2 regions of the Leclercia sp. W6 genome follow, and region 1 is predicted to be linked to the other one. Evidence: predicted binding sites of a transcription regulator. Region 1 holds the regulator's gene; the other holds the start of a gene.

Region 1 (14,761 bases):
ATTATTCCGGTTCAGACGGTGGGGTGTTATGTGCCGGGGGGCCGCTATCCGATCCTCTCCGCGCCGGTGATGTCCATCGTGCCCGCCACGGTTGCCGGATGCGAACAGATCATCGCCTGTCTGCCGCCCGCGGCGCACCCGTCGATGATTGCGGTCTGTCACCTGGCCGGGGCGCACCGGATCTTTAAAATTGGCGGCGCTCAGGCGGTGGCAGCCATGGCCTGGGGAACGGAGAGCGTACCGGCAGTGGATAAAATTGTCGGACCGGGCAACGCCTTTGTGAACGAGGCCAAGCGCCAGGTGTTTGGTAAAGTGGGGATTGACGCCCTGGCGGGGCCGAGCGAGATCTTCACCGTCGCCGACGACAGCGCCGATGCGCGCATCATTGCCGCCGATCTACTGGCGCAGGCCGAGCATGATGTCCACACTCGCGTCGGGCTGGCAACCACCAGCCGGGCGATCGCCGAGGGGGTACTGTCAGAAATTGAGCGCCAGCTGATGACGCTGCCTACCGCCGCGACCGCGGGGGAAGCCTGGCGTCGTCAGGGTGAAATCGTGGTCTGCGACAGCGAAGAGCAGCTGATCGCCTTTGCGGATCATATGGCGACCGAGCATCTGCAGGTCCATACCCGCGACCCGCACAGCACGGCGGCGAAAATCCGCAATTACGGCTCGCTGTTTATCGGCCAGAACGCCAGCGTGGTCTTCTCGGACAAATGTTGCGGCACCAACCACACCCTGCCAACCATGGCGGCAGCACGTTACACCGGCGGGCTGTGGGTGGGGGCTTACGTTAAAATCTGTACCCATCAGTGGATCGATGAGCAGGGCATCACGGCGATTGCGGAACCGGCCATTCGCCAGAGCCGTACCGAGGGGATGCAGGGGCACCGCCGCGCCGCGGAGATCCGTCTGCATCCGGAAGCGCTGGATGCCATCACCTCCGGGCTGCGGGACTGATTGCAACGGGAGGTCAGCGCGCTGCGCTGGCCTCCGGCATGACTGTGAAGAGGACGATATGCAAAAGAGTCGGTTGATTCCCCCCAGGGATGCCCCCGAAGAGATAGCCCGACGGCTGGCGATCATCGCCGGGCAGCCGCAGCTGAACGCAATCCTCGGCATCAATCCGGAGGCGCAGGCCCAGGCGCACATCTGCCAGTCGCTGCGGCGTCGCGGCCAGCTACTGGGGCCGCTGCACGGCGTACCGCTGATCGTCAAAGATAATATCGCCTGCGCCGGACTGCCGGTAACGGCAGGGTGTCAGGCCCTGGCCGCACTTCGGTCCACAGGGGATGCGCTGGTGGTGCGCCGTCTGCGGGCTGCCGGGGCGATAATTCTGGCCCGGGCCAATATGTCCGAGTTTGCCTTCGACGTCCGCTCCCGCAGCTCCCTTGGCGGCGATGTACATCATCCGCTTTTCCCAGGCATCACGGCAGGCGGCTCCAGCGGCGGCAGCGCGGCGGCGGTGGCGGCAGGGATGGCAGAGGGGGCGTTAGGAACCGATACCGGCGGCTCGATCCGCATCCCGTGCAGCTATACCGGGCTGGTGGGGTTAAGACCGCGGGTGCGCAGGGAGCAGATGGAGGGCATCGCGCCGCTCTCTCTCAGTAAAGACACGGTGGGGCCGATGGTACATAGCGTCCAGGATGCGGCCCTGCTGCACTGGATTATTCACGGCCAGACGCCACGGACCCTTGAACCCGTTTCGCTGAAAGGGGTGCGTTTTGGGGTGATCCGCACCCTGGAAGGGAGCGACTCACACCTGGGAGAGGTATGGCATGCCGCCCTCGCGCAGCTTGCGCGTCACGGCGCAACGCTTACGGAGATCGACCTGCCGATACTGCGCGACGTGGAGGGAGCAACCTGCCTGAGCCTGTTCGAATTTCGCGTGGGATTCGATGCCTGGTTAAAGCAGCATCCGGGGGCGCCGACGGATCTGCATGCGATTGTAGCATCCGGGCAATTTTTGCCGGAGTTTTTGCCGCTGCTGACCCGGATGCTCGCCTGCGACAAACTGAAAACCCCGGCGTGGCGCGCCGAAAGAGAGCTGCGGCGTCGGCTGCGCCACACTCTTGGGCAGGTAGCAGAGCAGGCGGGGGTCGACGCGTACCTTTACCCAACGGTGTGCCGTATACCCGACAGTCTGGAGAAGATGCCGCCCGGATGTGCACCTGAGCTGGCGGCCATCAGCGGTTGCGCCGCTATCACGCTTCCTTGCGGCAGAACGCGCAGCGGCTTTCCCGTGGGGCTTGAAATTCTCTCTCCCGTAGCCGATGAATCTCCGCTGCTGGCGTTGGCCGCCGCCTGCGAAACCGCCTTTACTCCGCCATAAACGGCAATCGCCTGCGTACGCGCGAGGCGGGCTGAACGGCGGCTTTCGCCATTGCTTCGCCGATCTCCGCGCAGGCCACCAGGCCCTGGACAAAGGGACGATCGTGCATCAGATAGGGCAGGGCGCCGAAGGCGATGCGCCCGCGCAGGTACTCCGGTGCCAGCAGGGTGTAATCGTCGCCGACGTCGGGGATATCTTCTCCCGCAGAGACAAGCTGTTCGCGCAGGGAAGGGAACGGCAGGTCTTTGCTTTTCAGCGCTTTTTGCCCGCGGGCATCGATAAAGGTATCAAAGATCCAGCGTTTACCCTTGGCGTGAATGACCGTCCGGTTCCCTTCTGCGGCCAGTTCATACTCATTGCCCAGCGCCTCGATGCTGATGATGCCCGCCTCGCGCAGGGCCAGCAGTCGGCGCACCGACCGTGAGGGGATCGCCGCATAATTGTCGATAAACACCCGCGCCAGCCCCGTTTTGAAACGTTCTCTGTCGGTCTCATCCAGGTAGGGCACAATCTTCTCCACGGCCTCATGCAGCCGCAACACGGTGTAGCGCCACGGCAACGTGCGGCGGTCCCGCTTGTTGCGCTCCACTTCATCCAGGTTAGAGACCGACCAGCGGAACGGGCCATGCTTCTGGCGGTCGGCAAACCAGGCGTCGCGGATGCTGTCGGCGGTGAGGGTGTCCAGAGCGATCGCCTTGCTCCACTGCGGGTCGGCTTGCTTCAGCTCTTCAACCATCAGCCTGAACACCCGATCGAGCAGGCCGGTGGTGCCCTGCTGGATCGCCGCCTCGATAGCCGTTTCCGTAACCACGGTTAACGGCTCGTAAGGGATAGGGCAGTAGAAATCGGCTTCGGGCAGGATGCCAGAGCGGGACATCAGCACAATCTTCAGCGCCTCGCTCTTGTCATCGAGCCGGTAGTGGATCTGCTCGTCATCGGTCTCAATGAATTTGCCATGCTGTACGGCGACGGCCATTGCCGCGTCCAGCCCGCTCAGGGAGGTACCTAAAATGCCCACCTTGCCCGCGCCGATACTGGCCTCCATCAGCCCGGACCAGGGGCTCGGGAAGAAGTCGCGTGGAGAGGTATCTTCGTCCGGCCAGACGTGGCCGGTGGCGATCACCGCCAGCTCGAACTGGTCAGGAGTGAGTTTGCCGTCGGTCCAGATGCTCACCCCCTCGGCGCTGGCCAGCAGATCGCTCACCTGACAGGACTCGTGGACGGTGATCTCGAAGCCCTGTTTTCGTGCCTGTGCGATGAGCGCCTGGAACTGGTCACGGAAATACTGGCCCAGCAGAATGCGCGGCAGGAACTGTCGGTCGTGCAGGGTGGATTTCTGCACGCCGTAGCGCGCAAGATGCGCCTCGCTCTGGGTGCGCAGCCACGCGAGGTAGGTGGAGAAAAGGGGCGGGATCTCAATGCTGGCGATGTTGGCCAGCATCATGCGCGAGTTATCTTCATCGCTATAGGGCATCCCGACGCCGGCCTCTTCAGCCTGTTCATAAACGGTGACGGAAAGCGGTGTATTCAGTTTCAGAAGAGAAAAGAGGGTATAGATCCCCGTGGGACCTGCTCCGACAATGGCAATTTTTTTCATTGTGTTTACCTGCTGTTTTTTTTACCGAATCCATGGGAAAAATGCTATGCAGGTTAAGTGTGGTAGAAAACGGGTGATGAGCAACTCAGAAACGAAGCGAAAGTGATAAATCAGAGAAGAAGAGGGATTGCACCATTTCAGAACTGAAATGGTGCGTCCGAGTGGACTCGAACCACCGACCCCCACCATGTCAAGGTGGTGCTCTAACCAACTGAGCTACGGACGCAGAATGGTGCGTTCAATTGGACTCGAACCAACGACCCCCACCATGTCAAGGTGGTGCTCTAACCAACTGAGCTATGAACGCATTGTTGTGTGTGACAACGGGGACGGATATTAGCGGCAGTGGTCGCATGAGGCAAGAGGCAAACCGCAATTTTCTTTCAGATTTCACGCGATTGCTCTATTCCCGCGCAAAATGAAGAGAAAGTAGCCGCCCGCAGGCGGCTGGCGGGTGATTAACGTGCAGCGCGTTGCAAAATCACGCTGGATGGCTGGCGCTGTAAAAAACGCATGCGCAGCATCATCATAACGGCGGCGGAGGTCAGACCGATGATAAAGCCCATCCAGAAACCGGCCGGGCCCATACGATCCACCACCAGATCGGTGAGCGCCAGAATATAGCCGCTCGGCAGACCCAGCACCCAGTAGGCGATAAAGGTGATAAAGAAGATCGACCGCGTATCTTTATAACCTCGCAGCACGCCGCTGCCGATCACCTGGATTGAATCGGAGAGTTGGTACACGGCCGCGAGCAGCATCAGATGGGAGGCCAGCAGCACCACTTCCGGGTTGTCGTTATAGAGCAGGGCGATCTGCTCGCGCAGCGTGACGGTGAACAGCGCGGTGCAGACGGCCATGCACATGCCTACGCCAATGCCGGTCCGGGCCGCGATTTGCGCATCCAGCGTAGAGCCCTGACCGAGGCGATAACCGACGCGAATGGTCACCGCGGCAGCAAGCGACAGCGGCAGAACGAACATCAGCGAGCTGAAGTTAAGGGCGATCTGGTGCCCGGCTACATCCACAATCCCCAGCGGGGAGACGAGCAGGGCGACCACCGCGAACAGCGTCACCTCGAAAAAGAGCGCCAGCGCGATAGGCAGGCCCAGCTGCACCAGACGTTTGACCACCTCCATGTCAGGCTGGCTGAAACCCGCTTTGTTACGGATATCACGCATGGAGCGGGCGCGCTTCACATAGGAGAGCATGCCGAAGAACATCACCCAGTAGACTGCCGCTGTGGCAACGCCGCAGCCGATGCCGCCCAGTTCAGGCATGCCGAAATGACCGTAAATAAAGATGTAGTTCACCGGAATATTGACCAGCAGGCCGATAAAGCCCATCACCATGCCCGGTTTGGTCTTCGCCAGACCTTCGCACTGATTACGCATCACCTGGAAGAATAAATAACCCGGCGTCCCCCAGAGAAGGGCGCGTAAATAGCCGACGGCTTTATCCGCCAGGGCCGGGTCAATATTGCGCATGGCGTGAATAATATAGCCCGCGTTCCATAGCACCAGCATGATCAACACCGAGACCAGACCGGCCAGCCAAAAGCCCTGGCGGATCTGATGGGCGATACGATCCCGCCGCCCGGAGCCGTTAAGCTGGGCAATCACTGGCGTCAAGGCCAGCAGCAGGCCGTGGCCGAAGAGAATAGCCGGTAGCCAGATAGAGGTACCGATGGCTACCGCGGCCATATCGGTGGCGCTGTAACCACCCGCCATAACCGTATCGACGAACCCCATTGAGGTCTGGGCGATTTGCGCGAGTATCACCGGGATTGCCAGAGCTAATAACTGACGCGCTTCACTCATGTACTTCTGCACGTGAACACCTTTGGTTTTGTTGTTATTTGAATGCAAAAAAAGCCGCTGCGAAAAACAGCAAGAAGAAGATGCGGGGAATTCCAGCTATTGTAGCGGGGATAAGCTAATTATCTAGTGAAAAAATCGCCAGAAAAGGTGGGTACTGGCAACCTCTATTTTCAACTGTTATTGTGGTGAGATTAAACGGTGTTAACACCGAAGGAACAAACAGGAGTCGTAAGCATGTTTACTGGTATTGTGCAGGGCACCGCGAAACTGGTGTCCATTGATGAAAAACCCAACTTCCGCACCCATGTCGTCGCCCTGCCGGATGAGATGCTTGATGGGCTGGAGACCGGGGCATCGGTTGCACACAACGGTTGTTGCCTGACGGTGACCGAAATTAACGGTAATCTCATCAGCTTCGATTTAATGAAAGAGACGCTGCGCATTACCAATTTGGGCGACCTGGTTGAGGGCGATATTGTTAACGTGGAGCGCGCCGCGAAATTCAGCGACGAAATTGGCGGGCATTTAATGTCAGGCCATATTATGACCACCGCGGAAATCGCCAAAATCCTCACCTCAGAAAATAATCGTCAAATCTGGTTCAAGGTGCAGGATCCGTCATTGATGAAGTACATCCTCTATAAAGGTTTTATTGGCGTGGATGGCATCAGTCTGACCGTCGGTGAAGTAACGCCTACCCGATTCTGCGTCCACCTGATCCCCGAGACGCTGCAGCGCACCACCCTCGGCAGCAAAAAGCTGGGTCACAGAGTGAATATCGAAATCGATCCGCAAACCCAGGCGGTGGTCGATACCGTAGAGCGCGTACTGGCGGCAAAAGAGGCCGCCGCTATCCAGCAGACGCTCAACGACGCATGATAAAAAAAGACCCCGGCAAGCCGGGGTCTTTTTTAGCGGGCCACCCGCAGGCCGTGCTCCACACCGCGGCTGAATACCACCTGCCACAGCTGAATATCACGGGCGCGAAACGCACCGGCACAGGCATTCAGATAGTAGCTGAACATCCGTTTAAATCGTTCAGAATAGTTGTCGGCGATCTCCGGCCAGCTGGCAATGAAGCGCTCATGCCAGGCCATCAGCGTGGTATCGTAATCAGCGCCAAAATTATGCCAGTCCTCCATCACAAAATGGGCTTCGCTGGCGTTGGCAATCTGGCGAACTGAGGGTAAACAGCCATTCGGAAAGATGTACTTGTCTATCCAGGGATCGACGCGATGGTCGGTTTTTCTCGAACCAATGGTATGCAGCAGGAACAGGCCATCCGGCTTCAGGTTACGATCCACCACCTCAAAATAGGTGTTGTAGTTTTTCGGCCCCACGTGCTCAAACATCCCCACCGAGACAATGCGGTCGAACTGATCGTTCAGATCGCGGTAATCCTGCAACAGGATAGTCACATCCAGCCCGGCGCAACGCGCCTGCGCCATGCGTTGCTGTTCCGCTGAAATGGTCACACCGACTACGCTCACGCCATAGTGCTGCGCCATAAACTCTGCCAGACCACCCCAGCCGCAGCCGATATCCAGTACCCGCATACCGGGCTGTAGCTGCAGTTTTTCGCAGATGAGGCGCAGTTTATCCTGCTGCGCCTGCTCAAGCGTGGTGGCCTCTTTCCAGTAACCGCAGGAGTACTGCATCGCCGGATCGAGCATGCGGCTGAACAGGTCGTTGCCAAGATCGTAATGCTCTTTGCCGACAATCCAGGCGCGCTTTTTACTTTGCAGGTTGAACAGGCGGGCAGTAGCAATGCGAAGGGTATCCTTCAGGTGGCTGGGCAGCTGTGATTCAAGACCCGCGCGCAACACCTTGTGGAAAAAGATGTCCAGCCGTTCGCACTCCCACCAGCCGTCCATATAGCTCTCGCCGAGACCCAGCGAGCCCTGCTTCAGGACGCGTTTAAAAAAATCGGGGTGTTTAATTTGTAGATCGGAGGATGCCGGGCCGTTGATGGTGATACCCGCGCGGCTCAGCAATTCATTGACTATCCGGAACCAGTCATCATTCCGGATGCTGACTTCTTCTATACACGATGAACTCATAGCTTCTCCATCACCTAATGTGATCAGAACCCATAAACAGCGTAGACGCTCTTTATGGAGAGTGAGAAATTTCACGGTGTGACCCGTGAGGCTAATATCCGACGTAGAACAGAGGAAGGGAGAGGACCCTTGCCGAAAGGCCATCCATGGTAAAACGGGAGCACTCCGGCTCCCGTTAACACTTAATATTTGTAGTATTTATCAGAACGCTTCAGTCAGTATAGGACTGATATCATGGTGATTCAACAGGATATTGTTAGCGCGCTAATTAACTCTCCTGTCAGGCGTGGGAAGATTCGGCCTGCGGGCGCTCATCCTGCTGGCCCGCGGGGAGATACTGCATCCGATAGCCAAGCGCAGCCAGCACGACGGTTGCGACCATTACGCTGGTGGTGGTGAGCAACGGGGTGGCAATCAGCCAGGAGACCAGCAGGCTGGCGAGGAAGCAGAGTCCCAGTTGCAGGGTGTTCTGCAGCGCCGCCGCGCTGCCGGTCGCCTGCGGGAAGGGACGCAGCGCCTGCGCCACGACGATAGGGTAGATGGCACCGTTCGCCACTGCCATCAGGCAGAAGGGGGCCAGCAGCGCCGCCAGGCTGACGCCCGGGATAAACCCGACCGCCCAGGTGCCGATCACGCTGACGGCAAACAGGCCCAGCAGCCACGGCAGCATTTGGTGACCCTGCCATTTTTGCAGCGCGGCGCGGCAGCCATAACCCCCAATCAGGAAGGCGATGGTCTGCGGCACATAGCTCAGGCCAATTACCGCCGGGCTGTAGCCCATCTCGTTGAGGATAAACGGCGAGCCGGTCAGCCAGGCGAAGAAGCTGGCAGAACAGGCAGCGTAGATCAGCACGTTACCGCGGTAGATGCGGGAGCGAAGCAGGGTAAAGAAGGTCACGCGGGAGGTTGGCTGCGCCTCTTTTACCGTCACTGGCTTCAGGAAAAAGGCCGGGATCATCAGCACCAGGGTAATGGCAAACAGCACCGCAAAAATGGCCTGCCAGCTGAAATGGGCGAGGATCCAGCTACCGAGCAGCGGTGCCAGCGCCGGCGACAAGCCAACCAGCGGCATGATGGTGGCGAAAATGCGGTTGGTTCGCGATGCCGGGTAGTAATCGGTCACCAGCGCCTGCCATGTCACCGCCGCGGCGCAGACGCCCACCGCCTGGATGAAGCGTAGCACCAGCAGCCAGGTGGCGTCGCGTACCCACAGCATGCCGAGGCAGCCGAATGCAAAGATGGCTAAGCCAGCCAGCAGCACCGGCTTGCGTCCGAAGCGATCAGACATCGGTCCCCAGAGCAGCTGCGCGAAGGCAAAACCGGCCAGGAAGAGGCTCAGGCTGGCGCTGATGGCGGCAGCCGGGGTTTGCAGATCCGCCTGCATGATGGCGAACGCAGGCAGATACATATCGGTGGCGAGAAAGCCCAGCACGCTCAGGCCGCCGAGCCAGACTAAAAATCCTTTCCCGGGTTGCATTGTTTTATTGTCCTTATGGATGCAGGTTTAGGTAGCCGCTGAGTGTAGGCAGTGCAATCCCGCTTGTGAAACGCTAATATTTGGCGGTTGCATTCAAATTTTTTGCAGGCAGAAAATGTGGTCAGAATATTCCCTTGAAGTGGTGGATGCCGTTGCGCGTAACGGCAGCTTCAGCGGCGCAGCGCAGGAGTTACATCGCGTCCCGTCAGCCATCAGCTATACGGTGCGTCAGCTTGAGGAGTGGCTGGCGGTGCCGCTGTTTGAACGGCGTCACCGTGATGTGGAGCTGACGCCTGCCGGGCTGTGGTTTCTGAAGGAGGGGCGCTCTGTTATCAAAAAAATGCAGATCACCCGCGAACAGTGTCAGCAGATCGCCAACGGCTGGCGCGGGCATATCTCCATTGCGGTGGATAACATTGTACGTCCCGAGCGCACCCGTCAGATGATTGTCGACTTTTATCGCCACTTCGCTGACGTTGAGCTGCGCGTCTCCCAGGAGGTCTTTAACGGTGTCTGGGATGCGCTGGCGGACGGCAGGGTGGAGATGGCGATCGGCGCGACCCAGGCGATACCGGTGGGGGGACGCTACGCGTTTCGCGATATGGGGATGCTAAGCTGGGTCTGCGTGGTGGCCAGCCACCATCCGCTGGCCGCGCTTCCCGGCCCGCTCAGCGATGACACTCTGCGCAACTGGCCGTCGCTGGTGCGGGAAGATACCTCCCGCTCGCTGCCGAAACGGATCACCTGGCTGCTGGATAACCAGCGGCGGATCGTCACCCCGGACTGGGAATCCTCTGCGACCTGCCTGTCTGCCGGGCTGTGCGTGGGGATGGTGCCGGTCCATTTTGCCCGGCCGTGGATAGACAGTGGCAAATGGGTGGCGCTGTCGCTGGAAAACCCCTTCCCGGATGCGGCCTGCTGCCTCACCTGGCAACAAAACGACATGTCACCGGCGCTGGCGTGGCTGCTGGATTATCTGGGGGACAGTGAAACGATGAACAGGGAGTGGCTGCGGGAGCCAGAGGTACTGGCTCCCTGAGCGGATCAACGGCGGTAGTCGCGGAACGGGCCATCGGCGACAGAGCGGCGTTCGATCAAACGCGGATGCACTTCAATAGACTGCGACTCTTCACGTTTGTTGACGATACGGTCGAGCAGCATGTTGAAGGCGGTCTCGCCCAGCGAATCTTTTGGCTGGTGGATGGTGGTCAGCGCCGGGGTGAAGAAACGGGCGTTGCGCACGTTATCATACCCGATCAGCGAAACGTCCTGCGGCACGCGCAGCCCCATCTCGTCAGCGGCACACAGGGCACCCATCGCCATCACATCCCCGCCGCAGAAAATAGCGGTTGGACGCGGCGTCTGGGAGAGGATCTGCTGCATGGCGCGATAGCCGGACTCCGGCTCAAAGTCGCCCTGGACGATCCAGTTTTCTGGCACCGTGATTAAGGCCTCTTCCATCGCTTTCATAAAACCGGCCAGACGACCGGCGCCGGTGTTGCGCTCCAGCGCCCCCGGGATGACGCCGATATCGCGATGACCGCGTTCGATCAGATAACGTCCGGCCATGTAGCCACCTTCAAAGGCGTTATCAATGACCGAGTCGGTGAAGTCGGCTTTCGCTTCGCCCCAGTCCATCACCACCATCGGAATGTTGCGATACTCTTCCAGCATCTTCAGCAGCGGCTCCGGATATTCCGAGCACATCACCAGCAGGCCGTCGACGCGCTTTTGCGCCATCATCGACAGATAGGCCCGCTGCTTCTCCAGGCTGTTCCAGGCGTTGCCGAGGATCAGGGTGTAACCTTTCTGGAAGCAGTTTTTCTCTACCGCTTCAATAATTTCTGCGAAGTAGGGGGCTTCGCTGCTGGTCGCCAGCAGGCCGATCGATTTGGTGTGGTTCACCTTCAGACTACGGGCGACGGCGCTCGGAGAATAGTGCAGCTCTTTGATCGCTGCCCAGACGTTGTTACGCGTCTCTTCCGCCACAAAGCGGGTTTTGTTAATAACATGTGATACGGTTGTAGTGGAAACGTTTGCGCGTTTCGCTACGTCTTTAATTGTTGCCATCAGATGTCACTCCAGACCATATCTTAAGCTCCTGAAAAACCAATAGGTAAACGTTTGCCTTCACTCGCCCTAATTGCGCAATTTGAATTGCGGTACGCCGGGAAAACGACACAGGACGTCAGGAGGGGGTCAATGGCCGGTACGCTAATAAATTTAGCGTGGAATTTTGGCTGATCTTGACCAAAAGGGGAAGAGTAAAAATCGATATCATTCTAAATCCAGCAAGATTTTTACCCTGAACTGTGCAAAAATGAGCAAGCTCACTCTTCGTAGGGTGATTAAAAGGAGAAAAATTGATGAGTACCGATCTTAAGTTTTCGCTGATTACCACCGTTATTGTTCTGGGTCTGATCGTTGCCAGCGGTCTGACGGCTGCGCTGCACTGATATTTGTGAGGGAGCTCATGCTCCCTCGTCTCCCTTCTGCTATTGTTACGCTTCCTGCAAAAATCTTTTGCCAAATTGTTAACTTCTCATTTTTTGTGATTGATGTCATGCTTTCGCCTTCATTGTTCTGTGTCGCCTGACGACACGGTATCCGGAGTTGAAGTATGAAAATCAATTTTCCGCTGCTGGCCCTGGCCATTGGCGCATTTGGCATCGGCACCACCGAGTTTTCTCCAATGGGACTGCTACCGGTTATCGCCCGGGGTGTGGATGTCTCTATTCCTGCTGCGGGCATGTTAATCAGTGCTTACGCTATCGGGGTAATGGTAGGAGCGCCGCTGATGACCTTGCTGCTTTCCCATCGCGGCCGTCGTAATGCGCTGATCTTCCTGATGGCGATTTTTACCGTCGGCAACGTGCTGTCGGCGCTCTCCCCGGATTACACCACCCTGATGCTGTCGCGTATTTTGACCAGCCTTAATCACGGCGCCTTCTTTGGCCTCGGGTCGGTGGTCGCCGCAAGCGTGGTGCCGAAGCATAAACAGGCCAGCGCCGTAGCAACCATGTTTATGGGGCTCACCATCGCCAATATTGGCGGCGTACCTGCCGCAACGTGGATGGGCGAAGCTATCGGCTGGCGGATGTCCTTCCTGGCGACGGCGCTTCTGGGCGTGGTCTCGATGGTCGCGCTCTTCTTCTCCCTCCCAGCGGGCGGCGCGGGCGAAAAGCCGGAGGTGCGCAAGGAGCTGGCAGTGCTGATGCGCCCGCAGGTGCTTTCCGCCTTGCTGACCACGGTGCTGGGCGCCGGAGCGATGTTCACCCTCTATACCTACATTGCGCCCGTTCTGCATGACATTAACCAGGCGACACCTGTTTTTGTTACCGCGATGCTGGTGCTGATTGGCGTCGGTTTCTCGCTCGGCAACTTCCTGGGCGGCAAGCTGGCGGACCGCTCCGTAAGCGGTACCCTGAAAGGCTTTTTAATGCTGCTGATCGCGATTATGTTGGCGATCCCGTGGCTGGCACGTAATGAAGTGGGGGCGGCGTTCGCGATGGTGGTTTGGGGGATGGCGACCTTTGCGGTGGTACCGCCGCTGCAAATGCGCGTGATGCGCGTGGCAAGCGATGCGCCAGGGTTGTCCTCTTCCGTCAATATTGGGGCGTTTAACCTGGGGAATGCGCTGGGTGCGGCGGCAGGTGGTGCGGTGATCTCCGGCGGGCTGGGGTACAGCTTTGTTCCGGTGATGGGGGCCATCATTGCCGCGCTGGGGCTTCTGCTGGTGCTAATGGCCGACAGAAAACAACCTGAACCGGTTTGCGCCGCCGAATAACACCAAAAAGCAGAAGGCCCGGCCTTCTGCTTTTTTCGTTATGCTGCGAAGTTCTTCGCAACAAATTCCCAGTTTACCAGCGCCCAAAAGTGCTCAAGGTAGTTCGGGCGCGCATTACGGTAATCGATGTAGTAAGCGTGTTCCCATACATCCACCGTTAACAGCGGGGTAGCGTTGCTGGTCAACGGCGTGCCCGCATTGGACGTGGAAACGATGGCCAGTTTCCCGTCCGCCTCTTTCACCAGCCAGGTCCAGCCCGCGCCAAAGTTTTTCACCGCGGCGTCGGTAAACTTCGCTTTAAATTCCGCAAAGCTGCCAAAGGTGGCGGTGATGGCGTCAGCCAGATCACCCGTCGGTTCGCCACCGGCCTGTGGCGCCAGGCAGTGCCAGTAGAAGGTGTGGTTCCACACCTGGGCGGCGTTATTGAAGATGCCGCCCTCAGAGCTACGCACGATCTCTTCCAGGGTTTTCCCTTCAAATGGGGTGCCGGCGATCAGGTTATTCAGGTTGGTGACATAGGTCTGGTGGTGTTTGCCGTAGTGATACTCCAGGGTTTCCGCAGAAATATGCGGGGCCAGGGCGTCTTTTGCATATGGTAATGCAGGTAATTCAAACGACATTGCTTCTCTCCTTATTATAGTGAACCATCCAATAACCATATTGAATGTAAGGATAGAGTAGCAAATTGAAAGACCCTACAAAAGAGGAACTTACCCCGCAGGCTTACCTACGGGGCAGGGGGTTAACGCAGCGTGCTGGGCTTCATCACGCGGCGAGCGCCAACGTAATGGCGCTGCCAGTAGTCTTCGCTCAGGGAGGTGATCTGAATATCCTGGCCGGTACGCGGCGACTGAATAAATTTGCCGTTGCCAACGTAGACACCAACGTGATCGGCGGTGCCGCGACCCTGGGTGCGGAAGAACACCAGATCGCCGCTTTCGAGCTCACCGCGATCCACCGGGGAGGCGTCACGCAGATGGTACATTTCGTTGGCGGTGCGCGGGATGCGGAACTTCACCAGATCTTTATAGGCGTAATAGACCAGACCACTGCAGTCGAAACCGGTACGCGGTGAGCTGCCGCCCCAGCGATACGGTTTACCAATCTGGCCCATCAGCTTATTTAACGCCGTTTTCTGCGCTTTTTGCACCCGGACTTTGTGCGCTTCGGCAAGGGTCGTGGTCTTGCTGGTTTTCACGCACTGCGCTTTACGTCCTTTACGGGATGTACATTTTTCTGTCACAACGCGGGAAGCGGTTTGAGTTGTACGGGGCGCGCTGCGGGAGGAATTTTTGCTTTTCTTACTGGAGGTGGCTGGCTGTGTTTTAGCGAGGCTGCTTTTTTTGCTGCTGCTCTTTTTACTGGCGGTGCTTTTTTTACTGGCGGTGCTTTTTTTGCTGGTGCTCTCTTTTTTCGTGGTTTTGCCGGTGCTGCTTTTTTTCTTCGGTTCGGTGGCTTTCGCCAGATGCGTTTTGTGGGCGGCAGAAGGCCGCGCCTGCTCTGAGGCATTTGCCACCGGCGTGAAGGTGAGAGATGAAAACAGCAAAGCACAGAGCGTGATCGAGAATTTATTTATTCGCGCCACTGGGCATTCCCCTGGTAATAGCTGGATATAAATTATCCTGCGTCTGATTTACAAAACTTGTCGATTCTAATCTATAAAAAGCCTCTGCGTTAATAAACTTTTT
Region 2 (14,761 bases), 1.9 Mb from region 1:
ATTATACGGATTAAACGCGCTTATTCCTATCCTGAGAAAGCCCCGAAAGCTATAATCCCCCCATCTCTCCTCTGAAAACGGAAAAGTCTATGATCCGCAGTATGACCGCCTACGCCCGCCGTGAAATCAAGGGTAGCTGGGGCAGCGCTACCTGGGAAATGCGCTCGGTAAACCAACGCTATCTTGAAACCTATTTCCGTATGCCAGAACAGTTCCGCAGCCTTGAGCCTGTCGTGCGTGAGCGTATCCGCGCTCGCCTGACCCGCGGAAAGATTGAATGCAACCTGCGTTTTGAGCCCGATGCGAGCGCGCAAGGTGAGCTGATCCTGAACGAGAAACTGGCTAAACAGCTGGTGAACGCCGCTAACTGGGTCAAAATGCAGAGCGACGAAGGCGAAATTAATCCGGTGGATATTCTGCGCTGGCCTGGCGTGATGGCGGCAGGCGAACAGGATCTGGACGCCATTACCGCTGAGCTCCTTACCGCGCTGGACAGCACGCTGGACGACTTCATTTTAGCCCGTGAAACCGAAGGTCAGGCGTTGAAAGCGCTGATCGAGCAACGTCTGGAAGGCGTAAGCGGCGAAGTGGCGAAAGTCCGTGCCCATATGCCAGAGATCCTGCAGTGGCAGCGTGAGCGTCTGGTCGCCAAACTGGAAGATGCCGAAGTTCAGCTGGAAAACAACCGTCTCGAACAGGAACTGGTGCTGATGGCGCAGCGTATTGACGTGGCGGAAGAGCTGGATCGTCTGGAAGCGCACGTCAAAGAGACCTACAACATCCTGAAGAAGAAAGAGGCCGTGGGCCGTCGTCTCGACTTTATGATGCAGGAATTCAACCGCGAGTCGAACACGCTGGCATCCAAGTCTATCAATGCCGAAGTCACTAACTCTGCGATTGAACTGAAGGTGCTTATTGAGCAGATGCGCGAACAGATTCAGAATATTGAATAAACATTAGCGCGCGTTTTTCGCTATTAATGGTCCCGCTAAGGGACCATTGTCAATTAACGGCTTTAAGTATGTCCTGAATCCCACCTGCGCATCAGAATATAAGAACTCCTTTCCTATTTTTGTTAGAATGCACGCCGCACTCAATATTCTTATCTTTCCTCTCAGGAAACATAATGGCAAACATCAACTTATCCTTAGAGGAAACCTCCAGCCTCTCAGTTGACCGCGATTTCCGGCAGGACATTAACCTGCTGCGCGGAATAGCCATTCTTTCTGTAGTGTTTTATCACTTTACCGCCACTTTGCTGCCCGGCGGTTTCGCTGGCGTGGATGTGTTTTTCGTTATCTCCGGCTTCTTGATGACCAAAATCATCGCCACAGGCCTTGAGCGAAATAGCTTCAACCTTATTCAGTTTTATGCCGCGCGCTGTAAAAGAATAATTCCCGCGCTGCTGGCGATGTGTCTGATTGTCGCCGCGACGACCTTTTTCTGGTTGCCAACAAATGAGTACCAGAAACTCGGAAACTATATTGGCTATGCCGCCTTATTTATATCCAATCTGAAACTTAACAAAGAGTCCGGGGACTATTTTGCTCCCGACTCCCATGAAAACTGGTTTTTACATACCTGGTCATTGTCCGTCGAATGGCAATTTTACCTGGTATTACCCTTCATTATGATGGGGCTCTATCCCCTCAGGAAAAAACTGAACACCGGCTTATGCCTGGCCATATTCACCGTTGCGTCGTTTATCGTGAGTGTCACCCACACGTCCAACGCTGCGGCCACCAGCTTCTACCTGATGCCTTACCGCGCCTGGGAGATGTTATGCGGTGGTCTGGTGTGGTATGCCGCACAGCGCTTTGTGATGCCGTTGATGCTTCGCCCGGTTGCGGCAATTGCGGGTTACGCGCTGATCCTGCTTTCTCTCTTTTACATTACCGCTGAGCATGCCTGGCCAGGACCGCTGACCTTACTGCCCGTCGCGGGCGCGATGCTGGTGATTTATAGCGACTACCAGCCACTGGTGAGCCTGTTCGACCGTAATTTTCGCTGGGCGGGGCTGAGCTCGTACTCCGTCTACTTATGGCACTGGCCTGTGGCGGTGATTCTGCTCTACTGCGGAAAGCAGCATAACGGGCTGTGGGTCATGAGCGCGATTGCGCTCTCTTTCGCCGTCGGCTGGCTGTCGTGGGTGCTGATTGAGCAACCCGGCAAAAATTACCTTAGCCAGCGTTCAACCCGCGCTTTCTGGTTGATCCTCTTTGCCTGCGTGGGTGTCGCCTGGCTGTTCAGCTATCTGGTGAAAAACCACATCGTGGTCAGTCAGCCCGACCCGCTCGTCAACAAAATCGCGCTGGAAGCCACCAACAAAAACTACGCTGCCAATCCTAAAACGCACCTGAGCACTTATGGCACAGGTGAGCCTGCAGCCATCATCATTGGCGACAGCCATGCGGAAGCCACCGCAACCGCGCTGGCAGAAGCAGCGCAAGGTAAGGGCTCTGTTGTCGGGATCACCTACTCTGGCTGTCCGACGCTGGCGAGGGGCGAGCTGGGGGCACGCAATCGATGCGGGGAATTTAACCGCTCTCTCCCTTCAAGGCTGAAGGATTACGCGCCGGACGTACCGGTGGTGATCGTCAACCGCCTGACGCACTATGCCGAAAAGCAGCTTGTCACCTTCGGGGCCGGGCAGCAAAACAAGCAGGACTACCTGCGTCAGTACTCTGATGCCATTGTTGATATGGCATGCTCGCTCAACAGTACGCGTCCTGTTTATCTGGTGAATCCGATCCCCGAGATGGCGCAAAATGTTCCCCGCACGTTATCTCATCGCCTGATGACCGGCAAAACCACGCACGACTTATCCATACCCGTCGCGACTTACGCCAAACAAAACGCCGTTATTTTGCAGGCGCAGGCGCGGGCGGCGAAACAGTGTGGCGTTCAGGTGCTCGATCCCACCGCCTGGCTCTGTACCACGGGCCGCTGCATGGGCAGTAAAAATTTACAACCGTGGTATTTCGACGATAACCACCTCAGCGAAACCGGGAATAAGATGCTGGTGCCAATGTTCCGGCAGATTTTTAGCCCCCAGTAGCGTTAAAGGCCAAATTTATCTAATGCGATATTTGCTCAAAAAACAGTACATCGCCCTCTTTAAGCTAAAGTGCCATTAGATAATCTAAGGCATATTTACTCGCACAAGAAAATCTAAATCGTGAGACAGAGCACAAAACGTTACCCTGACGCTCTTATTTCTGGGGGTAACATGCTGCTGCATATCCTGTATCTGATCGGTATCACCGCTGAAGCCATGACCGGCGCCCTCGCCGCCGGACGTCGTCGTATGGACACCTTCGGCGTCATTATTATTGCCACTGCCACGGCGCTGGGTGGCGGCTCCGTCCGGGATATCCTGCTGGGCCACTATCCGCTCGGCTGGGTCCAACATCCTGAATATGTGATTATCGTGGCCGTCGCCGCCGTGTTGACCACCATTGCCGCCCCGGTTATGCCCCATCTGCGCCGTCTGTTTCTGGTGCTGGATGCCCTCGGCCTGATCGTATTCTCCATTATTGGCGCCCAGGTCGCGCTGGATATGGGCCAGGGCCCGGTAATCGCCACTATCGCGGCGGTGATCACTGGCGTCTTTGGCGGCGTGCTACGCGATATGTTCTGCAAACGCATCCCGCTGGTCTTTCAGAAAGAACTCTACGCTGGCGTCTCTTTCGCCTCCGCCGTGCTCTATGTTGCTTTGCAGCATTACGTGAGCAATCAGGATGTGGTGATCATCTCCACGCTCTTATTTGGCTTTACCGCCCGCATGCTGGCGCTGCGTCTGAAACTGGGATTACCCGTTTTTTATTACACCCACGATAGCCACTAAAAGCCCTGTACGCCCTGCTCACCCAGCCAGGAAGCCAGGGCGTTAACGGTGGAATGATGAACAAAATCCACCAGCCTGCGCGCCTTTTCCGGGCCGATGCCCGGCACCTGATGCCAGCGTAACGCATCTCTCTCCAGTAACTGCTGCCACTGCCGATCGCTAAGCGCGCGCAGGGCCCTTCGTGGCAGGGGAACGCCAAGCGCATCCAGCCAGCGGGTAAAAGGCTGACGGCGAACCAGATTGAATTGATGCCAGAGCCGCAGGCCCCGCTCTGACGTTATGCCGGGTGTGTGTTGCAATTGCTCCTGAGTGAGCGCCAGCCAGGAAAAGAGATGTTCAAAGTGGTGCGCCTGATGCAGCGTCTGCCAGCCAGCCTCACCCAGCCCGGCGATATTTAACACCGACGACGAACTCAGCCACTTCAGCCGGGCCATAAACTGCCCGTGGCACTCCGGCGTGGCATAAAAACAGGTGAGCGGGGTGAAACGCGTTTCTGGCGGCACAGGTTTGCGGCGATCGCTCCCCCGCCAGACAACGTTATCCACTCGCGGGATCCCCTGCCCGGCCAGGCTAATTTGGATCTGATCCCCCGGCGCAATATCCAGCGCCTGCCAGCGTCCCACTGACCCGAGGTTTACGCGCTGCACCTGCTTATCATCAAGCTGTACGGGCTCCAGGAGGGCAACCACCGCGATCCTGCCGGTACGCCCCACGGTGAAATTGATGGCCCGAACTTCGGCAACCCGGGCGACCGACGCATATTTCCACGCCACGACCCAACTGCCCTCGCCGGGAAGCCAGCGGTGACCCGGAGGCTCCTGCGCCGAGCGGATGATGACCCCATCGGTCACAAACGGCAGGGGCGATGTAAACCAGCGTTCGCGTATTTTTTCTACCGCCTCCAGCGAACTGACTTTATGCGTCCATGACCCGGTCAGGGTGAAGCCTGCCTGGGTTAAGGCCTGTAGCCGTTCAGGCATCGAGGCGGGGCCGTCAGGCCATGCCCAGATGAAAATACCGATGTTATCCAGCCCTGCGCCGGAATCGTGTCGCATCATCGTCCCGGCGACTTTTGCCCGCGCATTCATCCCACCCATCTGCTTCTGGATATGGTTATCGCGCAGTAAAAAGAGCTCCCCCTGCAACACGCTATTGGCAAGCGGGCCTTTTACCTGCCCGGGAACCGAGGCGATGCGTTTGACTTTCTCCGTCCAGTCTTCGCCTTTCAGCCCGTCCCCGCGGCTGGTGGCCTGCACCAGTTGACCCTGACGGTAGACCAGCGTGACCGCCACGCCATCCACTTTTGGCTGGATCCACAGATCGCGACGCGACTGCATCCACTGCCGGAGCGCTGTTTTATCGGCTATCTTCGCGACTCCAGTGTGGCCGACCGGGTGCCTGACCGAACCACCCGCAGCCACCGGTACGTCCGCCGCCTGTTCATCGCCAAAGCAGTGCCGCCACTGTTTTAGCCTTGCCGCCAGCTGGTCATAGACTTCGTCGTTGACGTCGCTGGTGCCCTGTTGCCAGTACGCCTTATCCCAGCGTGCTATTTGCGCGCTGAGCCTGGCTATCTCCTGCTCTGCCTGGGTAGGCGACCAGACCGGGCATATCGCCTGACCGGCACTGCTCCAGATTGCTAACAGCACGCTAAAATATCGCCACATCGTCACTCCTCCCTGTTTTGCAGGGGGTATAACGCGAAGCGCAGCCGCAGGCGAGGAGCAAAAAACGACTTTACGAGGCAACCTCAGAATTGAATTTTTGTTGCAGCAAACACCCCATAAAACCGGAAAAAGGTACGCAAAAATCAACCGGAATGCGGAAAAAGTGTGACAAAGGCTACGTCACGAAGCGGCGACGTGTATAATAAGCCCGTATGTAGGACTTCAACGCTATCAACATACAAAGACTCTCATGGCTCAAGGCATGCTTTATATTGTTTCTGCCCCAAGTGGCGCGGGTAAATCCAGCCTGATTCAGGCGCTGTTAAAAACCCAACCGTTGTACGATACGCAGGTTTCTGTTTCTCACACCACGCGCGCGCCGCGTCCGGGTGAAGTACACGGTGAACACTATTTCTTTGTCGATCACGATGAATTCAGAACGATGATTGGCAGAGATGCGTTTCTTGAACACGCTGAGGTCTTCGGTAACTATTACGGCACCTCGCGTGAAACCATCGAGCAAGTGCTATCGACCGGCGTAAACGTATTCCTGGATATCGACTGGCAGGGCGCGCAGCAGATTCGCCAGAAAATGCCCGATTCACGCAGCATTTTTATTTTGCCACCATCGAAAGATGAGTTGGATCGCCGTCTCCGTGGCCGCGGCCAGGATAGCGAAGAGGTTATCGCAAAACGTATGGCCCAGGCAGTTGCGGAAATGAGCCATTACGCCGAATATGATTACCTGATTGTGAATGATGATTTTGACGCCGCCCTGAGCGATCTCAAAACTATCCTTCGCGCCGAACGTCTGCGTATGAGCCGCCAGAAGCAGCGACATGACGCATTAATCACCAAACTGTTGGCAGACTGAACCCACATTCAGTATCATGCCCAGTCATTTCTTCATCTGTGGAGCATTTTAAGTATGGCACGCGTAACTGTTCAGGACGCTGTAGAGAAAATTGGTAACCGTTTTGACCTGGTGCTGGTCGCCGCGCGTCGCGCTCGTCAGATGCAGTCAGGCGGTAAAGATCCACTGGTACCGGAAGAAAACGATAAAACTACCGTTATCGCACTGCGCGAAATCGAAGAAGGCCTGATCAACAGCCAGATCCTCGATGTTCGTGAGCGCCAGGAGCAGCAAGAGCAGGAAGCCGCAGAACTGCAGGCCGTTACCGCCATTGCTGAAGGTCGTCGTTAATTAAACCTGCGGGTCGCCCTTGTATCTGTTTGAAAGCCTGAATCAACTGATTCAAACCTACCTGCCGGTAGATCAGATTAAACGTCTCCAGCAGGCGTATCTCGTTGCACGTGACGCTCACGAGGGTCAGACACGTTCAAGCGGTGAACCCTATATCACGCACCCGGTAGCGGTGGCCTGTATTCTGGCCGAGATGAAACTCGACTATGAAACGCTGATGGCCGCCCTGCTGCATGACGTGATCGAAGATACCCCTGCCACCTACCAGGATATGGAACAGCTGTTTGGCAAAAGCGTTGCCGAACTGGTGGAAGGGGTCTCTAAGCTTGATAAGCTGAATTTCCGCGACAAGAAAGAGGCGCAGGCCGAAAACTTTCGCAAGATGATCATGGCGATGGTGCAGGATATCCGCGTCATTCTGATCAAACTCGCTGACCGTACCCACAATATGCGCACGCTGGGCTCGCTTCGCCCGGACAAACGTCGCCGTATTGCCCGTGAAACCCTCGAAATCTACAGCCCGCTGGCGCACCGTTTAGGTATTCATCACATTAAAACCGAGCTGGAAGAGCTGGGTTTTGAAGCGCTCTACCCGAACCGCTTCCGTGTGATTAAAGAGGTGGTGAAAGCCGCGCGTGGCAACCGTAAAGAGATGATTCAGAAGATCCTCTCGGAAATCGAAGGGCGTTTGCAGGAAGCCGGTATTCCCTGTCGCGTCAGCGGTCGCGAAAAGCATTTGTACTCCATCTACTGCAAAATGGTGCTCAAAGAGCAGCGTTTTCACTCGATCATGGATATCTACGCCTTCCGCGTGATCGTTCATGACGCCGACACCTGTTATCGCGTGCTCGGTCAGATGCACAGCCTGTACAAGCCGCGTCCGGGCCGAATGAAAGACTATATCGCCATTCCAAAAGCGAACGGATATCAGTCTCTGCACACCTCGATGATTGGCCCGCACGGCGTGCCGGTTGAGGTGCAAATTCGTACCGAAGATATGGATCAGATGGCGGAGATGGGTGTTGCCGCACACTGGGCCTATAAAGAGCACGGCGAAACCAGCACTACCGCGCAAATCCGCGCTCAGCGCTGGATGCAAAGCCTGCTGGAGCTGCAGCAGAGCGCCGGTAGCTCGTTTGAATTTATCGAGAGCGTTAAATCCGATCTCTTCCCGGATGAGATTTACGTTTTCACACCAGAAGGGCGCATTGTCGAGCTGCCTGCTGGTGCCACGCCGGTCGACTTCGCCTACGCCGTGCATACCGATATCGGTCATGCCTGCGTGGGGGCACGTGTCGACAGGCAGCCGTATCCGCTGTCACAGCCGTTGACCAGTGGCCAGACGGTAGAAATCATTACCGCCCCAGGCGCGCGTCCGAATGCGGCGTGGCTCAACTTTGTCGTGAGCTCGAAAGCACGCGCCAAGATCCGCCAGTTGCTGAAGAATCTCAAACGCGATGACTCCGTCAGCCTGGGTCGTCGTCTGCTCAACCATGCGTTGGGGGGTAGCCGCAAGCTGGCTGAGATCCCGAAAGAGAGCATTCAGCACGAGCTGGAGCGTATGAAGCTCGCCTCGCTTGATGACCTGCTGGCAGAGATCGGTCTGGGCAACGCGATGAGCGTGGTGGTAGCGAAGAACCTGCAGCAGGGCGAAACCTCTGTGCCGCAGCCGTCATCAACCAGCCACGGGCATCTGCCGATCAAGGGCGCCGACGGCGTACTGATCACCTTTGCCAAGTGCTGCCGCCCTATTCCTGGCGATCCGATTATTGCCCACGTCAGCCCCGGTAAAGGCCTGGTTATCCATCACGAATCCTGTCGTAACATCCGCGGCTATCAGAAAGAGCCAGAGAAGTTTATGGCGGTCGAGTGGGATAAAGAGACCGAGCAGGAATTTATCACCGAGATCAAGGTAGATATGTTCAACCACCAGGGCGCGCTGGCGAACCTGACCGCGGCGATCAACACCGCCTCTTCGAATATTCATAGCCTGAATACCGAAGAGAAGGATGGCCGTGTCTACAGCGCCTTTATTCGTCTGACCGCGCGGGACCGTGTGCATCTGGCGAATATCATGCGTAAAATCCGCGTGATGGCTGACGTCATTAAAGTCACCCGTAACCGAAACTAGTTTTATGAACTCAACGCGTTATGCCCGGATTTGCGAAATGCTCGCCAGGCGTCAGCCCGATCTGACGGTGTGCATGGAGCAGGTGCATAAACCTCATAACGTTGCTGCTATCGTCCGTACCGCTGATGCCGTCGGCGTGCATGAAGTGCACGCCGTCTGGAAGGGGACGCGGATGCGCCCTATGGCCTCGGCTGCCGCAGGCAGCAACAGCTGGGTACAGGTCAAAGCTCACGATAATATTGCCGAAGCCATTTCGCATCTGAAAGGGCGCGGCATGCAGATTCTGGCGACCCACCTTTCCGACAAAGCCGTCGATTTCCGTGAAATTGATTACACCCGCCCGACCTGCATTCTGATGGGTCAGGAGAAGACGGGGATCACCCAGGAAGCCTTAGATCTGGCGGATCAGGACATCATCATTCCGATGATCGGCATGGTGCAGTCGCTGAACGTCTCCGTGGCCTCCGCCCTCATTCTGTATGAAGCCCAGCGTCAGCGACAAAATGCCGGGATGTACAAACGCGAGAACAGCATGCTGCCGGACGACGAGCAGCAGCGCCTGCTGTTTGAAGGCGGTTATCCGGTGCTGGCCAGAGTGGCGAAGCAGAAAAAATTACCGTACCCCCACGTGAATCTGCAGGGCGAGATTGAAGCCGATGCGACGTGGTGGGCGACGATGCAGGCGGCGAAGTAAATCATGCAAGGCCGTCTGCTGGATGCTGTGCCGCTCAATTCCCTGACGGGCGTTGGCGCGGCCCAGAGCAGTAAACTGGCGAAAATCGGCCTGCATACTGTGCAGGATCTCCTTCTGCACCTCCCCCTGCGTTACGAAGACCGCACTCAGCTTTACCAGATTGGTGAACTCCTGCCTGGCATTTACGCCACCGTTGAAGGCGAAGTCCTGAACTGCAACATCACCTTCGGCGGTCGCCGGATGATGACCTGCCAGATCAGCGACGGCTCCGGCATCCTGACGATGCGCTTTTTTAACTTCAATGCGGCAATGAAAAATAGCCTCGTCACCGGTCGACGGGTGCTGGCCTATGGCGAAGCCAAACGCGGGAAATATGGCGCGGAGATGATCCACCCGGAGTACCGCGTGCAGGGCGATCTCAGCACGCCGGAGATGCAGGAGACGCTGACGCCGGTCTACCCGACCACCGAAGGCGTTAAGCAGGCGACGCTGCGCAAGCTGACCGATCAGGCGCTGGAGCTGCTGGATACCTGCGCCATTGCCGAACTTCTGCCGCCGGAGCTGGCGCAGGGGATGATGAGCCTGCCGGATGCGTTGCGTACTCTCCATCGCCCGCCGCCTTCACTGCTGTTGAGCGATTTAGAGAGCGGGCAACACCCGGCGCAGCGACGTCTTATTCTCGAAGAGTTACTGGCGCATAACCTGAGCATGCTGGCGCTGCGCGCCGGGGCACAGCGTTTTCACGCCCTGCCGCTCCCGGCCCGTAACGAATTAAAAGAGAGGCTGCTGGCCTCGCTGCCGTTTAAACCTACCGGGGCGCAGGCCCGCGTAACCGCCGAGATCGAGCATGATATGGCGCTGGACGTGCCGATGATGCGTCTGGTGCAGGGCGACGTCGGTTCGGGCAAAACGCTGGTGGCCGCTCTGGCTGCCCTGCGCGCCATTGCCCACGGCAGACAGGTCGCCCTGATGGCGCCGACCGAACTGCTGGCCGAACAGCACGCCAACAATTTCCGCGCCTGGTTTGCGCCGCTGGGCGTGGAGGTGGGCTGGCTTGCCGGTAAACAAAAAGGTAAAGCGCGACAGGCGCAGCAGGAGGCGATTGCCAGCGGTCAGGTGCAGATGATTGTCGGCACCCATGCCATCTTCCAGGAGCAGGTGCAGTTCCACGGTCTGGCGCTGGTGATCATTGATGAGCAGCACCGCTTCGGCGTGCATCAGCGTCTGGCGCTGTGGGAGAAAGGTCTCCAGCAGGGTTATCATCCGCACCAGCTGATCATGACCGCCACGCCCATTCCCCGCACCCTGGCGATGACCGCCTATGCCGATCTCGACACCTCCGTTATCGACGAGCTGCCCCCGGGCCGTACACCGGTGATCACCGTTGCCATCCCGGATACACGCCGCAGCGACATCATCGATCGCGTGCGCAACGCCTGCCTGCAGGAAGGGCGTCAGGCCTACTGGGTCTGTACGCTGATTGAAGAGTCGGATCTACTGGAAGCGCAGGCGGCAGAAGCCACCTGGGAAGAGTTAAAGCTGGCCCTGCCGGAGCTGAACGTTGGGCTGGTGCATGGCCGCATGAAGCCTGCGGAAAAACAGGCGGTCATGCAGGCCTTCAAGCAGGGCGAACTGCATCTGCTGATCGCCACCACAGTGATTGAAGTAGGGGTGGACGTGCCTAACGCCAGCCTGATGATCATCGAAAACCCGGAACGTCTGGGTCTGGCGCAGCTGCACCAGCTGCGTGGCCGCGTCGGACGTGGCGCGGTGGCTTCGCACTGCGTATTGCTCTATAAAGCCCCACTGTCGAAAACGGCGCAAAAACGTTTGCAAGTATTACGCGACAGCAATGACGGCTTTGTAATTGCGCAACAGGATCTGGAGATCCGTGGGCCGGGAGAGTTGCTCGGCACCCGTCAGACCGGTAACGCCGAGTTTAAAGTAGCAGATTTACTGCGCGATCAGGGCATGATCCCCGAAGTTCAGCGTCTGGCACGCCATATTCATGAACGCTACCCCGAACAGGCGGCAGCGTTAATCGACCGCTGGATGCCAGAGACCGGACGTTACTCTAACGCCTGATCAGCCGAAGATGGGCAGCATCAGATAGAGCTTAATCACGATCGCGTTGACGATATCAATAAAGAATGCCCCCACCATCGGCACCACCAGAAACGCCATATGCGACGGACCGAAGCGCTCGGTGATGGCCTGCATGTTGGCGATCGCCGTCGGCGTTGCCCCCAGACCAAAGCCGCAATGGCCGGCCGCCAGCACCGCCGCATCGTAGTTTTTACCCATCATCCGCCAGGTAACGAACATGGCGTACAGGGCCATAAACAGGGCCTGTACGATGAGGATCGCCAGCATTGGCAGCGCCAGCGAGGCCAGCTCCCACAGCTTCAGGCTCATTAGCGCCATCGCCAGGAACAGCGACAGGCAGACGTTGCCCAACACCGACACAGCCCGCTCAAAGACGCGATAAAAGCCCATCAGGGCCAGGCCGTTGCTGAGGATCACCCCCACAAACAACACGCAGACAAAGACCGGCAGCTCCAGCGCGGTGCCTGCCAGCAATTGCGCAATCACTTTACCCACCGTCAGGCAGATGGCGATCAGGGCGATGGTTTCAATCATCACCAGGGAGGTGATCATGCGTCCGACGTCCGGCTTCTCAAATGCCGACGGCGTCAACTCATCGTCCGGGCAGCCGTTGGGGTTGGTGGAGCGCTTCACCAGATAGCGCGCGACCGGCCCGCCGATCAGGCCACCCAACACCAGCCCGAAGGTGGCGCAGGCCATTGCCACTTCGGTGGCATTCTGGAAGCCATAGCGTTCAACAAACAGTTTGCTCCAGGCCGCGCCGGTACCGTGACCGCCCGACAGGGTAATCGAACCGGCCAGCAGGCCCATCAGTGGGTCCAGCCCCAGCAGCGACGCCATGCCGATGCCGATGGCGTTCTGCATCACCAGCAGACCGACCACCACAATCAAGAACACGCCCAGCACTTTGCCACCCGCCCGCAGGCTGGAGAGGTTGGCGTTCAGGCCGATCGTGGCGAAAAAGGCCAGCATCAGCGGGTCTTTTAAGGTCATATCGAAGTTGATTTCCCAACCCATGCTTTTTTTCAGCACCAGCAGCGCAAGAGCGGCCAGCAATCCGCCCGCAACGGGCTCCGGGATGGTGTATTTTCTGAGGAAGGGAACGCTGTGAACCAGTTTACGGCCAAGCAGTAAAACGAGAGTTGCCGCAACGAGGGTCGACAACGTATCGAGATGAATCATAGTGGGCTCCTTTTAAGGCACGTGCTCCATCAACATGCGCGTTTTCCTGTAACGTTTGCGTGTTATTAGCGCAATCGGGAGCAGGAGTGTAATGAACTTTGCCGCATCAGGACAGAAAAAGCCGTCCTGGACGGGTGAATTTATCAACGTTTTTTGTTAGCAATCGTTTGCTTTTCTCATCCACTCGGCTAAAATGCCCGCTTTTCCTCCAGGGGTTCGCAGCAGATGTCCGTTAACGCCATTGAACAGCAGGATGCGCAACCGATTGCGCAGCCGCAAAACAGTGAACTGATTTACCGTCTTGAAGACCGCCCGCCGCTGGCGCAGACCTTGTTTGCCGCCTGTCAGCATCTGCTGGCGATGTTTGTGGCCGTTATTACCCCAGCCCTGCTGATCTGTCAGGCCCTCGGTTTACCGGCGCAGGACACCCAGCACATTATCAGCATGTCACTGTTTGCTTCGGGCGTAGCATCCATCATTCAGATTAAAGCCCGGGGGCCGGTGGGCTCCGGTCTGCTGTCGATTCAGGGCACCAGCTTTAACTTTGTTGCCCCGCTGATCATGGGCGGTACGGCGCTGAAAACCGGCGGCGCGGATGTACCAACAATGATGGCGGCACTGTTCGGCACCCTGATGCTGGCAAGCTGCACCGAGATGGTGATCTCCCGCGTTCTGCACCTGGCGCGCCGCATTATTACCCCGCTGGTCTCCGGCGTAGTGGTAATGATTATCGGCCTGTCGCTGATTCAGGTGGGTCTGACCTCCATCGGCGGCGGCTACGCGGCGATGAACGACCACACCTTCGGCGCCCCGAAAAACCTGCTGCTGGCGGGCATCGTGCTGGCAATCATTATTCTGCTTAACCGTCAGCGTAACCCGTACCTGCGCGTCGCCTCGCTGGTGATCGCCATGGCGGCTGGCTACCTGGCCGCCTGGGCGATGGGTATGCTGCCGCAGTCTGCCGCGCCGACCGACAGCCCGCTGATCATGGTGCCGACGCCGCTCTACTACGGCCTGGGCATTGACTGGAGCCTGCTGCTGCCGCTGATGCTGGTGTTTATGATCACCTCGCTGGAAACCATCGGCGACATTACCGCGACCTCTGACGTCTCTGAACAGCCGGTCTCTGGCCCGCTGTACATGAAGCGCCTGAAAGGCGGCGTCCTGGCCAACGGTCTGAACTCGTTTGTCTCCGCCGTGTTCAACACCTTCCCGAACTCCTGCTTCGGCCAGAACAACGGCGTTATCCAGCTGACCGGCGTTGCCAGCCGCTACGTGGGCTTTGTCGTGGCGCTGATGCTGGTTTTACTGGGCCTGTTCCCGGCGGTGAGCGGCTTTGTGCAGCACATTCCTGAGCCGGTCCTGGGCGGCGCAACGCTGGTGATGTTTGGCACCATCGCGGCATCGGGCGTGCGTATCGTCTCCCGCGAGCCGCTGAACCGCCGCGCTATCATGATCATCGCCCTGTCGCTGGCAGTGGGTCTGGGTGTTTCTCAGCAGCCGCTGATCCTGCAGTTTGCCCCGGACTGGGTGAAGAACCTGCTCTCTTCCGGCATCGCCGCCGGTGGGATCACCGCTATCGTCCTGAACCTGATTTTCCCGCCAGAAAAGAACTGATCGCCTTTCACGGCAGCAGGCAACTGCTGCCGTGACACGTAATTACACCATTCCCGCCTTGAGCATTGCGTATAAATCGTGCATAACTCCTTTATGTTCGTTTTACGTGATGGAAGACCATGAAATTTATTGGAAAGCTTCTCGTCGGTATTCTGGCCGTTCTGCTTATTGCGATCCTCGCGCTCTATATCCTTGTACAAACCCGCTGGGGAGCGGCGCAGGTCAGCAGCTGGATCACGGTAAACACCGATTACGAACTCAATTTCGACCTGATGGATCACCGTTTCTCGTCGCCCACGCACCTGGTGCTGAA

Evidence for each region. The regulator PurR, encoded in region 1, represses purine synthesis genes. The targets are predictions, from matches to a motif close to CANGCAAACGTTTGCNTG.
Region 2: a site for PurR is predicted at 12,988-13,005, ahead of DVA43_RS17170 (NCS2 family protein). Genes of this name have one in related genera too.

The regions. Positions count from the first base shown of each region.
Region 1 is NZ_CP031104.1:1,598,979-1,613,739, reverse strand. Features, by position in the region: gene hisD (histidinol dehydrogenase) at 1-960, shown strand, start outside; gene DVA43_RS07870 (amidase family protein) at 1,019-2,332, shown strand; gene DVA43_RS07865 (FAD-NAD(P)-binding protein) at 2,319-3,929, opposite strand; tRNA gene DVA43_RS07860 (tRNA-Val) at 4,079-4,155, opposite strand; tRNA gene DVA43_RS07855 (tRNA-Val) at 4,160-4,236, opposite strand; gene mdtK (MdtK family multidrug efflux MATE transporter) at 4,388-5,761, opposite strand; gene DVA43_RS07845 (riboflavin synthase subunit alpha) at 5,984-6,628, shown strand; gene cfa (cyclopropane fatty acyl phospholipid synthase) at 6,661-7,809, opposite strand; gene punC (purine nucleoside transporter PunC) at 8,090-9,286, opposite strand; gene punR (DNA-binding transcriptional activator PunR) at 9,402-10,325, shown strand; gene purR (HTH-type transcriptional repressor PurR) at 10,331-11,356, opposite strand; gene DVA43_RS07815 (YnhF family membrane protein) at 11,653-11,742, shown strand; gene DVA43_RS07810 (MFS transporter) at 11,907-13,073, shown strand; gene sodB (superoxide dismutase [Fe]) at 13,112-13,693, opposite strand; gene DVA43_RS07800 (C40 family peptidase) at 13,816-14,658, opposite strand.
Region 2 is NZ_CP031104.1:3,516,687-3,531,447, forward strand. Features, by position in the region: gene DVA43_RS17120 (YicC/YloC family endoribonuclease) at 90-953, shown strand; gene DVA43_RS17125 (acyltransferase family protein) at 1,127-3,058, shown strand; gene DVA43_RS17130 (trimeric intracellular cation channel family protein) at 3,230-3,847, shown strand; gene ligB (NAD-dependent DNA ligase LigB) at 3,844-5,514, opposite strand; gene gmk (guanylate kinase) at 5,765-6,388, shown strand; gene rpoZ (DNA-directed RNA polymerase subunit omega) at 6,443-6,718, shown strand; gene spoT (bifunctional GTP diphosphokinase/guanosine-3',5'-bis pyrophosphate 3'-pyrophosphohydrolase) at 6,738-8,849, shown strand; gene trmH (tRNA (guanosine(18)-2'-O)-methyltransferase TrmH) at 8,854-9,543, shown strand; gene recG (ATP-dependent DNA helicase RecG) at 9,547-11,628, shown strand; gene gltS (sodium/glutamate symporter) at 11,629-12,831, opposite strand; gene DVA43_RS17170 (NCS2 family protein) at 13,057-14,448, shown strand; gene DVA43_RS17175 (AsmA family protein) at 14,568-14,761, shown strand, end outside.